Regions from separate parts of the Pelagibius sp. CAU 1746 genome, predicted to be linked through region 2. Evidence: predicted binding sites of a transcription regulator. Region 2 holds the regulator's gene; the other holds the start of a gene.
The links. The regulator LexA, encoded in region 2, represses DNA repair genes until DNA is damaged. The targets are predictions, from matches to a motif close to ATGTTCTANTTTGGTTC.

Region 1 (4,978 bases), 630 kb from region 2:
GGCGCGGCAGTTCGACCCGGGTGTCCTTGTCCTGCTGCTCGAACTGCATGAAGACCAGGTTCCAGATCTCGATAAAGCGGTCGCCGTCCTCGTCGGGACTGCCCGGCGGCCCGCCGGGGATGTGCTCGCCGTGATCGAAGAAGATCTCCGAGCAGGGTCCGCAGGGCCCGGTGTCCCCCATGGCCCAGAAGTTGTCGGAGGTGGGAATGGGAATGATGCGGTCGTCAGGCAGGCCGGCGATCTGCTTCCACAGCTTGGCTGCCTGCTCGTCCTCGGAATAGACCGTGACCAGCAGCTTGTCCTTGGGCAGGCCGTACTCCTTGGTGACCAGGTTCCAGGCCAACTCGATGGCCAGGTCCTTGAAGTAGTCGCCGAAGGAGAAGTTCCCCAGCATCTCGAAGAAGGTGTGATGGCGCGCGGTGTAGCCGACGTTTTCCAGGTCGTTGTGCTTACCCCCGGCGCGCACGCACTTCTGCGAGGTGGTGGCGCGGTCGTAGGGACGCGTCTCGTTGCCGGTGAAAACATTCTTGAACTGGACCATGCCGGCGTTGGTGAACAGCAAAGTCGGATCGTTGCGCGGGACCAGCGGCGAAGACGCCACGATCTCGTGCCCGTTGCGCGCGAAGTAGTCCAGAAAGGCGGAGCGGATTTCGTTACCGGTCGTCATAGCAAATAGATATTATCCCTGCGCTTGCATCGCAAGCTGGAACCCTTCTAGTTTTCATCGCAGCGGACGGGCAAAGCGCGCGAAAGCGCAGCGTTGTAGCGCGCCCCAGGAGGGCTGTCCACCGAAAGGCCAGCCTGCCGGCGGCCCCCCGGCGCACGCGGCGCCCGCCCCGCCGCCCCAAGGATTATCCTGGCAATCGCCGGCCCCGGCCCTTATTTCAGGGGCGCGAGACCAAGGGACACAGCAATGCTCTGGCCAAGCCCCGTCCTCAGGAGTTAGTTTCACTTCATGCCTTTACTCTCTGCTTTTATTCGCCCGATCCGGGCAGCCCTGCCGGCTCGTCCAATCCATCGCCGCGCCGCAGGCCTTGCCGCGGCGGCGGCGCTGAGCATGGGCTTGGCGGGCCCGGCCGCCGCCCAGGTGCAGCTTCAGATCCCCGACCAGCCGGCGCCCCAAGGTCAAGCGCCTCAGGGTCAAGCACCTCAGGGGCAAGCGCCCCAGGGTCAGGCTCCGGCCCTCCAGGCCCCCGCCGGCAGCGGCCCGGCGGTCCCCAGCGCGGCCTCGCAGCCACAGCGCTTCGGCGACTGGGTGCGCCGCTGCACGGCGGATCCGCCGCCGGAAGCCTCGCCGCCGCCGGCCGGCAAGCAGGAGGTCTGTTTCCTGGTACAGCAGGTCGTGGTCCAGAATGCGCAGAAGCCGGTCTTGTCCATCACTATCGGCTTCTTCGGGCCGGAGCACCAATCCCTGGCCATCATCGACACCCAACTGCGGGTGCCGCTGGCCCATGGCATCCGTGTCGGCGTCGATGGCAAGGAAGTCGGCGGCACGCCCTTCGAGTTCTGTCACCAGCAGGGCTGCCGGGCCTTCCTGCCGCTCTCCGCGGAAATCGTGAGCGCCTTCAAGGCGGGGAACAGCGGCGCCGTTCAGATGCGTTCCAGCGGAGGAGAGCCGGTCAACCTGCCGATCTCTCTGAAGGGCTTCACCGCAGGCTTCGGCAGTCTGGAATAACTCCGCTTCCGACGCCGCAAAACTCCCGGCGCATAGAAAAACGGGCCCCTTTTCAGGGGCCCGTTTCGTTTCTCACTCAGCCGGGACCGGCCGCGCCCCGAGCGGGACCGGGCCGGATCTTCAGGAGGCCTCGGCAGCCTCATCGCCGGCGGCGCCTTCGGCTTCCTCTTCCGGACCCTCCAGCATCGCCGCCGAGACCAGCCCGGCATTCGCCCGGACTTTTTGCTCGATCTGCTGAGCGATCTCCGGGTTTTCCTTGAGAAAGGTCTTGGCGTTCTCGCGGCCCTGGCCGATGCGCTGGCCCTCGTAGGAGAACCAGGCGCCGGCCTTGTCGACGATGTTCGCCTGCACACCGAGGTCCAGCAGTTCGCCGGTCTTGGAGATGCCCTCGCCGTAGGTGATGTCGAACTCCACCACCCGGAAGGGCGGCGCCATCTTGTTCTTCACCACCTTCACGCGGGTCTGGTTGCCGACCACCGTGTCGCGGTCCTTGATGGCGCCGATGCGGCGGATGTCGAGGCGCACCGAGGAATAGAACTTCAGCGCGTTGCCGCCGGTCGTGGTCTCCGGGTTGCCGAACATCACGCCGATCTTCATGCGGATCTGGTTGATGAAGATCACCAGGGTGTGCGACTTGGAAATCGACGAGGTCAGCTTGCGCAGCGCCTGGCTCATGAGGCGCGCATGAAGGCCCGGGAGGGAGTCGCCCATCTCGCCTTCCAGCTCGGCGCGCGGCACCAGAGCGGCGACCGAGTCGATCACCAGTACGTCGATGGCGCCGGAACGCACCAGGGTGTCGGCGATCTCCAGCGCCTGCTCTCCGGCATCGGGCTGGGAAATCAGCAGCTCCTCGACATTGACGCCCAGCTTGTTGGCGTAGATCGGGTCGAGGGCGTGCTCGGCATCGACGAAGGCGCAGGTGCCGCCGCCCTTCTGGGCCTCGGCCACCACGTGAAGCGCCAGGGTGGTCTTGCCGGAGCTTTCCGGGCCGTAGATCTCCACGACGCGCCCGCGCGGCAGACCGCCGATGCCCAGGCCGATATCGAGGCCGAGAGAGCCGGTCGAGATCACTTCGGCCTCGACCACCTGGTCGGCGCCGAGCTTCATGATCGAGCCCTTGCCGAAAGCCCGCTCGATCTGCCCCAGGGCCGCGTCCAACGCCTTTTTCTTGTCCACCGTATCTTTCTCCACCAACCGCAAAGCGCTCTGAGCCATGGGCCAAACTCCCTTATGTCATAGGGGTCGAAGGTCTGCAATGAAGTGAGTTTGTACCAAGTTTGTTCTCATGGATGCAAGAGAAAAGCGGATCAAAATGAGAACATTCGATAGAATTGGAGACAAATTACCCTAATTTTCAGACCGGCGGCCTGTTGCGCTGCGGGATCCGTGGAGGCTTCTTCCAGACGGAATCGGGAACTACTCGCCCAGCACTTCCTTCACCTTGCCGGCGAGCTGCTTGAGGCTGAAGGGCTTGGGCAGGAAGTGGATGCCGGTCTCCTCGTCCAGGCGCTTCCTGAAGCTGTCCTCGGCGTAGCCGGAGATGAAGATGACCTTCAGGTCGGGGCGCGTCTGGCGCACCTCCTTGACCAGGCTCGGCCCGTCCAGGCGCGGCATGACCACGTCGGTGACCAGCAGGTCGATGGGGTCGCCCTCGCCTTCCAGGATCTTCAGCGCCGTCTCGCCGGAGTTGGCCTCCAGCACGTTGTAGCCCTTGTTGCGCAGGGCGCGGGCGGAGAAGGCGCGCACCGCGTCCTCGTCCTCGACCAGCAGCAGGGTGCCGGCCCCGGTCAGGTCGCGGCGCTCCTGCGCCTCGGCGTCCTGCAGCGTGGCGGCGACCACCTGCTCGGCCACCTGCGGCAGGAAGATGGCGAAGGTGGTGCCGCCGCCCACCACGCTGTCGACGAAGACGTAGCCACCGGTCTGCTTGACGATGCCATAGACCGTGGAAAGGCCGAGACCGGTGCCGGCGCCGACCTCCTTGGTCGAGAAGAAGGGATCGAAGATGCGGTCCAGGTTCTCCGGCGGAATGCCGATGCCGCTGTCGACCACCTCGATGACCGTGTAGTTGCCCGGCGGCATGGACTCGTCCTTGGACTTGCGCCGCTTCTCGACCTTCTCGTTGCCGGTGCGGATGGTCAGCACGCCGCCTTCGGGCATGGCGTCGCGGGCGTTGACCGCCAGGTTGATGATGACCTGCTCGAGCTGCCCCTGGTCGGCCTTGATCATGCCCAGGTCGCGGCCGTGGCTCATCTTCAGTTCGATGTTCTCGCCGATCAGGCGGCGCAGCAGGTGCGACAGCTCGGCCAGGATGTCGGTCAGGTTCAAGAGGCGCGGCTGAAGCGTCTGCTGGCGCGAGAAGGCCAGAAGCTGGCGCACCAGATTGGCGGCGCGGTTGGCGTTCTGCTTGATCTGCATGATGTCGGCGAAGGACTGGTCGCCGGGGCGGTGGCGCAGCAGCAGCAGGTCGGAGAAGCCGATCATCGCCGTCAGCAGGTTGTTGAAGTCGTGGGCGATACCGCCTGCGAGCTGGCCGACCGCCTGCATCTTCTGCGACTGCGCGAACTGGCGCTCCAGGTTCTTCTGCTCGGTGGAATCGATGAAGTGCACGACGAAGCCCGCGAGCTTGCCGTCGGCGCCCTCGGTACGATTGACGAAGAGGGTGCAGACCGGCCCCTCCTCGCTGGCCAGGTGTACCTCCAGCGGCGGCACCTGGCGCCGCGCCGGCTGCGGTGCTTCCGGTGCCAGCGCGGTCTTCAGCGCCTCGACATCGCCCTTGGCCACCAGGTCGAAGAGCGAGACCGAGCGCAGCGCCTGGGGCTCACGGCCGACCAGGCGGCTGAGGGCATCGTTGCACTCCTGGATCGTGCCGTCGGGGCCGATCAGGGCGATGCCCGCCGGCGCCCGGGCGAAGAGCTGCTCGAAGCGGTACTCCGATTCCTCCAGCGCCGCGGCCATGGCCATCTCACGCGAGAGATCCCGCACCACCGAGCGGGTGCGATGGACCTCACCGTTCTCGTCGGTCACCAGATCCTGGCGGATCGACGCGCGGAACGTCTCGCCCTTGGCATCCTTCAACAACACCTCGCCCTGGGAGGCCCCCGGTACTCCGAAGGGGTCATAGGGCCGCGCGCCCGCGGGCAGCCCCTCGACAACGTCGTGCAAACGCACGCGGCCCAGTTCGAGGTCGTTGTGGGCCACGCCCAGCCACTCGCACAGCGTATGGTTGGCGAAGAGGAAGCGCCCCTCGGCATCGGCCGAGTAGAAGCCGACCGGCGCGTTCTCCAGCAGATCGACGAAGCGCTC
Region 2 (4,978 bases):
TCACCCTCGCGCTCCTCGCGTTGCTTGCCGTGGCCGCCGGTTTCGCCCTGGCCCAACTGCGCACGCAACTCGTCGCCGCGCCGGTCCTGGAGCGCGCCTGGGGGCCGGCCGAGTTGACGGCGGAGGTTCTGGCAAGCGAGCCACGGACACGCGGCTTTCGCCTCCACCTCAGGCCCCTCGCGATGCAGGGCCTGGCGGAGGACGCCCTGCCGGCGAGACTGCGCGTCACCGTGGCCGGAATGGCAGCCGCGCCGCTGCCGGGCAGCCGCCTTCGTCTGCGCGCATCCCTCAGGCCGCCGAGCCCGCCGGCCCTGCCGGGCGCCTTCGACTTCGCGCGCCAGGCCTGGTTCCAGCGCCTCGGCGGCATCGGCTTCGCCTACGGCAAAGCGGACATTCTGGCCCCGCCGCAGAGCAGCGGCGCGTCCGCGGCCTGGGCGCGCTGGTGGGCCGGGCTGCGCCAGACCGTCGCCGAGCGGATCGCCGCACGGATCGACGGACAAGCCGGCGCGGTCGCCGTGGCGTTGATCACCGGACAGCGCGGCGGCATCAGCGAGGCGGTCCGCGCCGACATGCGCGCAGCGGGCCTGGCCCATCTGCTGGCCATCTCCGGCCTTCACATGGGCCTGGCGGCAGGCTGCCTGTTCTTCTTTCTCCGCGCAGGGCTGGCCCTGGTCCCCGGCTTGGCGCTGCATCAACCGATCAAGAAGTGGGCGGCGGTGGCCGCCGTGGCCGGGGCCTTCGTCTACCTGAACCTGGTGGGCACCAGCATCCCGGCTCAACGCGCCTTCCTCATGGTTGCCGTGGTTCTTCTGGCGGTCTTGCTGGACCGCCGTGCGCTCTCTCTGCGCCTGGTTGCCTGGGCGGCCGCGGTGATCCTCGTCACGGCACCGGAGAGCCTCATGTCGGCCAGCTTCCAGATGTCCTTCGCCGCCGTCACGGCGCTCATCGCCGCCTACGAAGCCTGGGAGGGACGCCGCTCGCGCCGTCGCGCGGCACGGGGGCCGGGTGTAAAGCTGATCGCCTACTTCGCCGGCGTCGCCGCGACTTCGGTCATCGCCATCCTCGCCACCGGTCCCTTCGCCGCCTTTCACTTCCAGCGCCTGGCGCTCTACGGCCTCCTCGCGAACCTGGTGGCGGTGCCGCTGACCGCCTTCTGGATCATGCCATGGGCCGTGCTGGCCCTGCTGCTCATGCCGTTCGGCGGCGAAGCGTTGGGCCTCGTGCCCATGAGCTGGGGCATCCAACTGCTGCTCGGCCTGGCCGGGACGGTCGCGGCCTGGCCGGCGGCCAGCCTGCAGGTCCCGCCCATGCCCGACTGGGGCTTGGGGCTGGCGGTCTTGGGCGGCTTATGGCTCTGCCTCTGGCAGCGGCCGTGGCGGTGCTTGGGGTTGGCGCTGGTCCTCGCCGGGGCGCTCTCTCCGCTGAGCTTCGAGCCGCCGAGCCTGCTGGTCAGCGGCGATGGCCGGCAAGCGGGCCTGCGCGACCCGGAAGGAACCCTCTGGGTCGCCTGGCCGCGCGGCAGCCGCTTCGTGCTCGACAGTTGGGCGCGGCAGTCCTTCGCGACCCAGACCCTCGCCTGGCCGGGCCTCGGGGAAGGGACCGCTGCCGGGTTGAACTGCGATCCCCTCGGCTGCCTCTACCGCGAAAAGGGCTCGACCCTGGCGGTGCTGCGCGACCCGCGCGGCGCGGCCGACGACTGCCGCCTGGCCGAGGTCCTGGTCAGCCTGGAGCCGCTGCGACGCCAGCCCTGCCGCGGGCCGCTGGTGGTCATCGATCGCTTCGATCTCTGGCGCCAGGGCGCTCAGGCGGTGTGGCTGGGACCGGGAGGCCCCGTCGTCAGGACCGTGGCCGGACAGCAGGGCGCACGGCCCTGGTCGCCCTATCCGGCGCGCAACACCTGGCGGAAGAGATAGGCGCAGAAGAGATCGGCGGGAGTCCTAGTAGCGCCTTAGCAAGCCGACGAGACGGCCCTGGATGGCGACGCGCTCGGGCGGAAAGATCCGGGTTTCGTAGTTCTTGTTGGCCGGCTCCAGGGCGATAGCGCCGCCCTTGCGGCGCAGCCGCTTCAAGGTGGCCTCTTCGTTGTCGACCAGAGCCACCACGATGGTGCCGTTCTCGGCACTCTCGCAGCGCTCGATGATCACCGTGTCGCCGTCCAGGATGCCCGCGTCGACCATCGAATCGCCGTCGACCTCCAGGGCGTAGTGCTCACCGCTGCCCATGATGGAGGAGGGCACGTCGACGTAGTTCGAATAGTCGCGCAAGGCCTCGATCGGCGTGCCGGCGGCGATCCGGCCGTAGAGCGGCAATTGGATCGCGTCGCTGTCGTTGGCGGCCTGGGCGCCGGGGATCGACGAGGAGAACCCGCCCCGGATGACCTTGGGGGCGAAGCCGCCGCGGGCGTCGCCGCCCTGGGGCGCCGATTCCGCCGCCGCTTCCTCGGCCTCGCCGGCCATGTCATTGGGCAATCGCAGCACCTCCACGGCCCGGGCCCGGTGCGGCAGGCGGCGGATGAAGCCGCGCTCCTCCAGGCCGGTGATCAGCCGGTGGATGCCCGACTTCGACTTCAGGGCCAAGGCATCCTTCATTTCGTCGAAGGACGGCGAGACCCCGTGCTTCTGCAAGTGGCGGTGGATGAAGAGCAGGAGTTCGTGCTGCTTTTTGGTGAGCATGGATCGATACACCCCAGGGTGTCGTCATTCGTCTTCGAAGCGACACAAAATATGGAACAAAACAAAAACCTGGGCACATGTTCTAGTTTAGTTCTCATATGAGGTCAAGGGCTATGTCAGGAATCGGTCAGGTGCCGCCATCCGCCCCTGCGGCGAGCGGCGGCCTGACGGAAACGCCAGCGCCTAAAGACCGGGAACCATATCCGGAAAGGACAGCACCTCGACCAGGTCGCCCTTGGCAGCGGCGGGGGCGTGGGGCGCCCGGACGATGAGACCGTCCGCGGCCGCCAGCAGCGCCAGCATGGAGGAGTCCTGGCGCCCGTAGGGCGTCACCGTCCGCCGTCCGTCGCCATTCTCGGCGACGGTGGCGCGCAGATAGTCCTGGCGCCGGTCGTTGGGTCCGAGATCGGCGCCCAGCACCATCTGCTGCAGCGGATGGGGCGGTAGATCAAGGCCCAGCAGGGCGTTCAGCGCGGGGCGCGCGTAGAGCAGGGAGCAGACCACGGCGGAGACCGGGTTGCCCGGCAGGCCGATCATCGGCGTCCCGCCCAGTTGGCCGAATATCAGCGGCTTGCCCGGGCGCATGGCGATCTTCCAGAAATCGATTTCCAGGCCCCGCTCGCCCAGCACCTTCTGCACCAGGTCGTGCTCGCCCACCGAGGCGCCGCCCGTGGTGAGCAGCAGGTCGGCGCCCTTGGCGCCGGCCGCGAGCGCCGCCAACTGCTCTTCCTTGTCCGGCGCGATGCCGAGCTGCACCGGCTCGCCGCCGCAGGCGCGCACGAAGGCCGCCAAGGCAAGACCGTTGGAGCTGACGATCTGGCTGGAGCCCAGCGGCTCGCCGGGCATCACCACTTCGTCGCCGGTGGCAAGGATGGCGACACGCGGGCGCCGGCGGACCTGAACCCAGGGGTGGTTCATGGCGGCGATGAGGCCGACGTCGCGGACGCCGAGCAAACGTCCGGCGCGCGGTCCCGGATCGCCTTCGGCGAAGTCGAGGCCGGCGGGCCGCACGTAGTTGCCGGGCTTGCAGGATTCCTTGACCGTGACCCAACGCTCGCCATCTGGGCCGTCGCCGGCCTCGGTGTCTTCCTGGATGACGATGGAATCGGCGCCCGCGGGCAGGGGCGCGCCGGTGAAGATGCGCACGGCTTCGCCGGCGCTCATCTCGCCCTCGAAGAGCCCGCCGGCCGGAACCGCGCCGATGACCTTCAGCGTCGCCGGTACCCTGGCGACATCGGCGGCGCGCACCGCGTAGCCGTCCATGGCGGAGACCGCGTGCGGCGGCTGGGTCACCCGCGCGCGCACCTCGGCGGCCAGCACCCGGCCGAAGGCTTCCGCGATGCTCACCGTCTCGGCGGGCAGAGGAGCGAAGTTCTTGAGGATACGCTCCAGCGCTTCGGCCACGGAAATCATCTACGAAGCCTCATAGGTGCCGGACTTGCCGCCGGCCTTGTGGGTCAGGCGCACTTCGGTGATGCGCATGCCGCGGTCGACCGCCTTGCACATGTCGTAAACCGTGAGCGCCGCCACGCTGACGGCGGTGAGCGCTTCCATCTCGACGCCGGTGCGCCCTTTCAACTTGCAGGTCGCCGTAATGTCGACGGCGTTGCGCGCCTCGTCGAGGGTAAGGTCGACCTTCACCGAGGTGAGCGCCAGCGGATGGCACAGCGGGACCAGGTCCGGCGTGCGCTTGGCGCCCATGATCCCGGCCAGCCGCGCCACCGACAGGACGTCACCCTTCTTCACGCCGCCGTCGCGGATCATCGCCAGGGTCTCGGGCTGCATGATCACGGAACCCTGGGCCGTGGCGGTCCGCTCGGTCACGTCCTTGTCGGAGACGTCGACCATGACGGCCTTGCCCTCGGCATCGAAGTGGGTGAATTCGGCCATCGCTTTTCCTTACGCCGCGTGAACGCGGCCCTGCACCAGCTCGGCGGTGGCGGCGGTGACGTCGTCCTGGCGCATGAGGGATTCGCCAATCAGGAAGGCCCGCGCGCCGGCGGCGGTCATACGCGCCAGGTCGGCCGGCTTGTAAAGGCCGCTCTCGGCCACCAGCAGGCGGTCCTTGGGCACGCGCGGCGCCAACTCCTCGGTGGTCTTCAAATCGACTGCGAGAGTCTTGAGATTACGGTTGTTGATGCCGACCAGCGGCGACTTCAGCTTCAGGGCGCGGTCCAGTTCTTCTCCGTCGTGCACCTCGACCAGCACGTCCATGCCGAGGTCGAGGGCCAGGCTTTCCAGCTCCACCGCCTGGGCGTCCTCCAGGGCGGCCATGATGAGCAGGATACAGTCGGCGCCCAAGGCGC

Region 1: recA (recombinase RecA) is a predicted target of LexA. The motif match lies at 2,981-2,997, and genes of this name have one in related genera.

Annotation. Positions count from the first base shown of each region.
Region 1 covers NZ_JBDOQT010000001.1:2,414,300-2,419,277, reverse strand. Annotated here, with positions in the region: gene alaS (alanine--tRNA ligase) at 1-667, opposite strand, end outside; gene AAFN88_RS11465 (invasion associated locus B family protein) at 1,058-1,675, shown strand; gene recA (recombinase RecA) at 1,796-2,890, opposite strand; gene AAFN88_RS11455 (ATP-binding protein) at 3,092-4,978, opposite strand, start outside.
Region 2 covers NZ_JBDOQT010000001.1:3,045,997-3,050,974, forward strand. Annotated here, with positions in the region: gene AAFN88_RS14525 (ComEC/Rec2 family competence protein) at 1-1,913, shown strand, start outside; gene lexA (transcriptional repressor LexA) at 1,938-2,672, opposite strand; gene glp (gephyrin-like molybdotransferase Glp) at 2,856-4,085, opposite strand; gene moaC (cyclic pyranopterin monophosphate synthase MoaC) at 4,086-4,562, opposite strand; gene trpC (indole-3-glycerol phosphate synthase TrpC) at 4,572-4,978, opposite strand, start outside.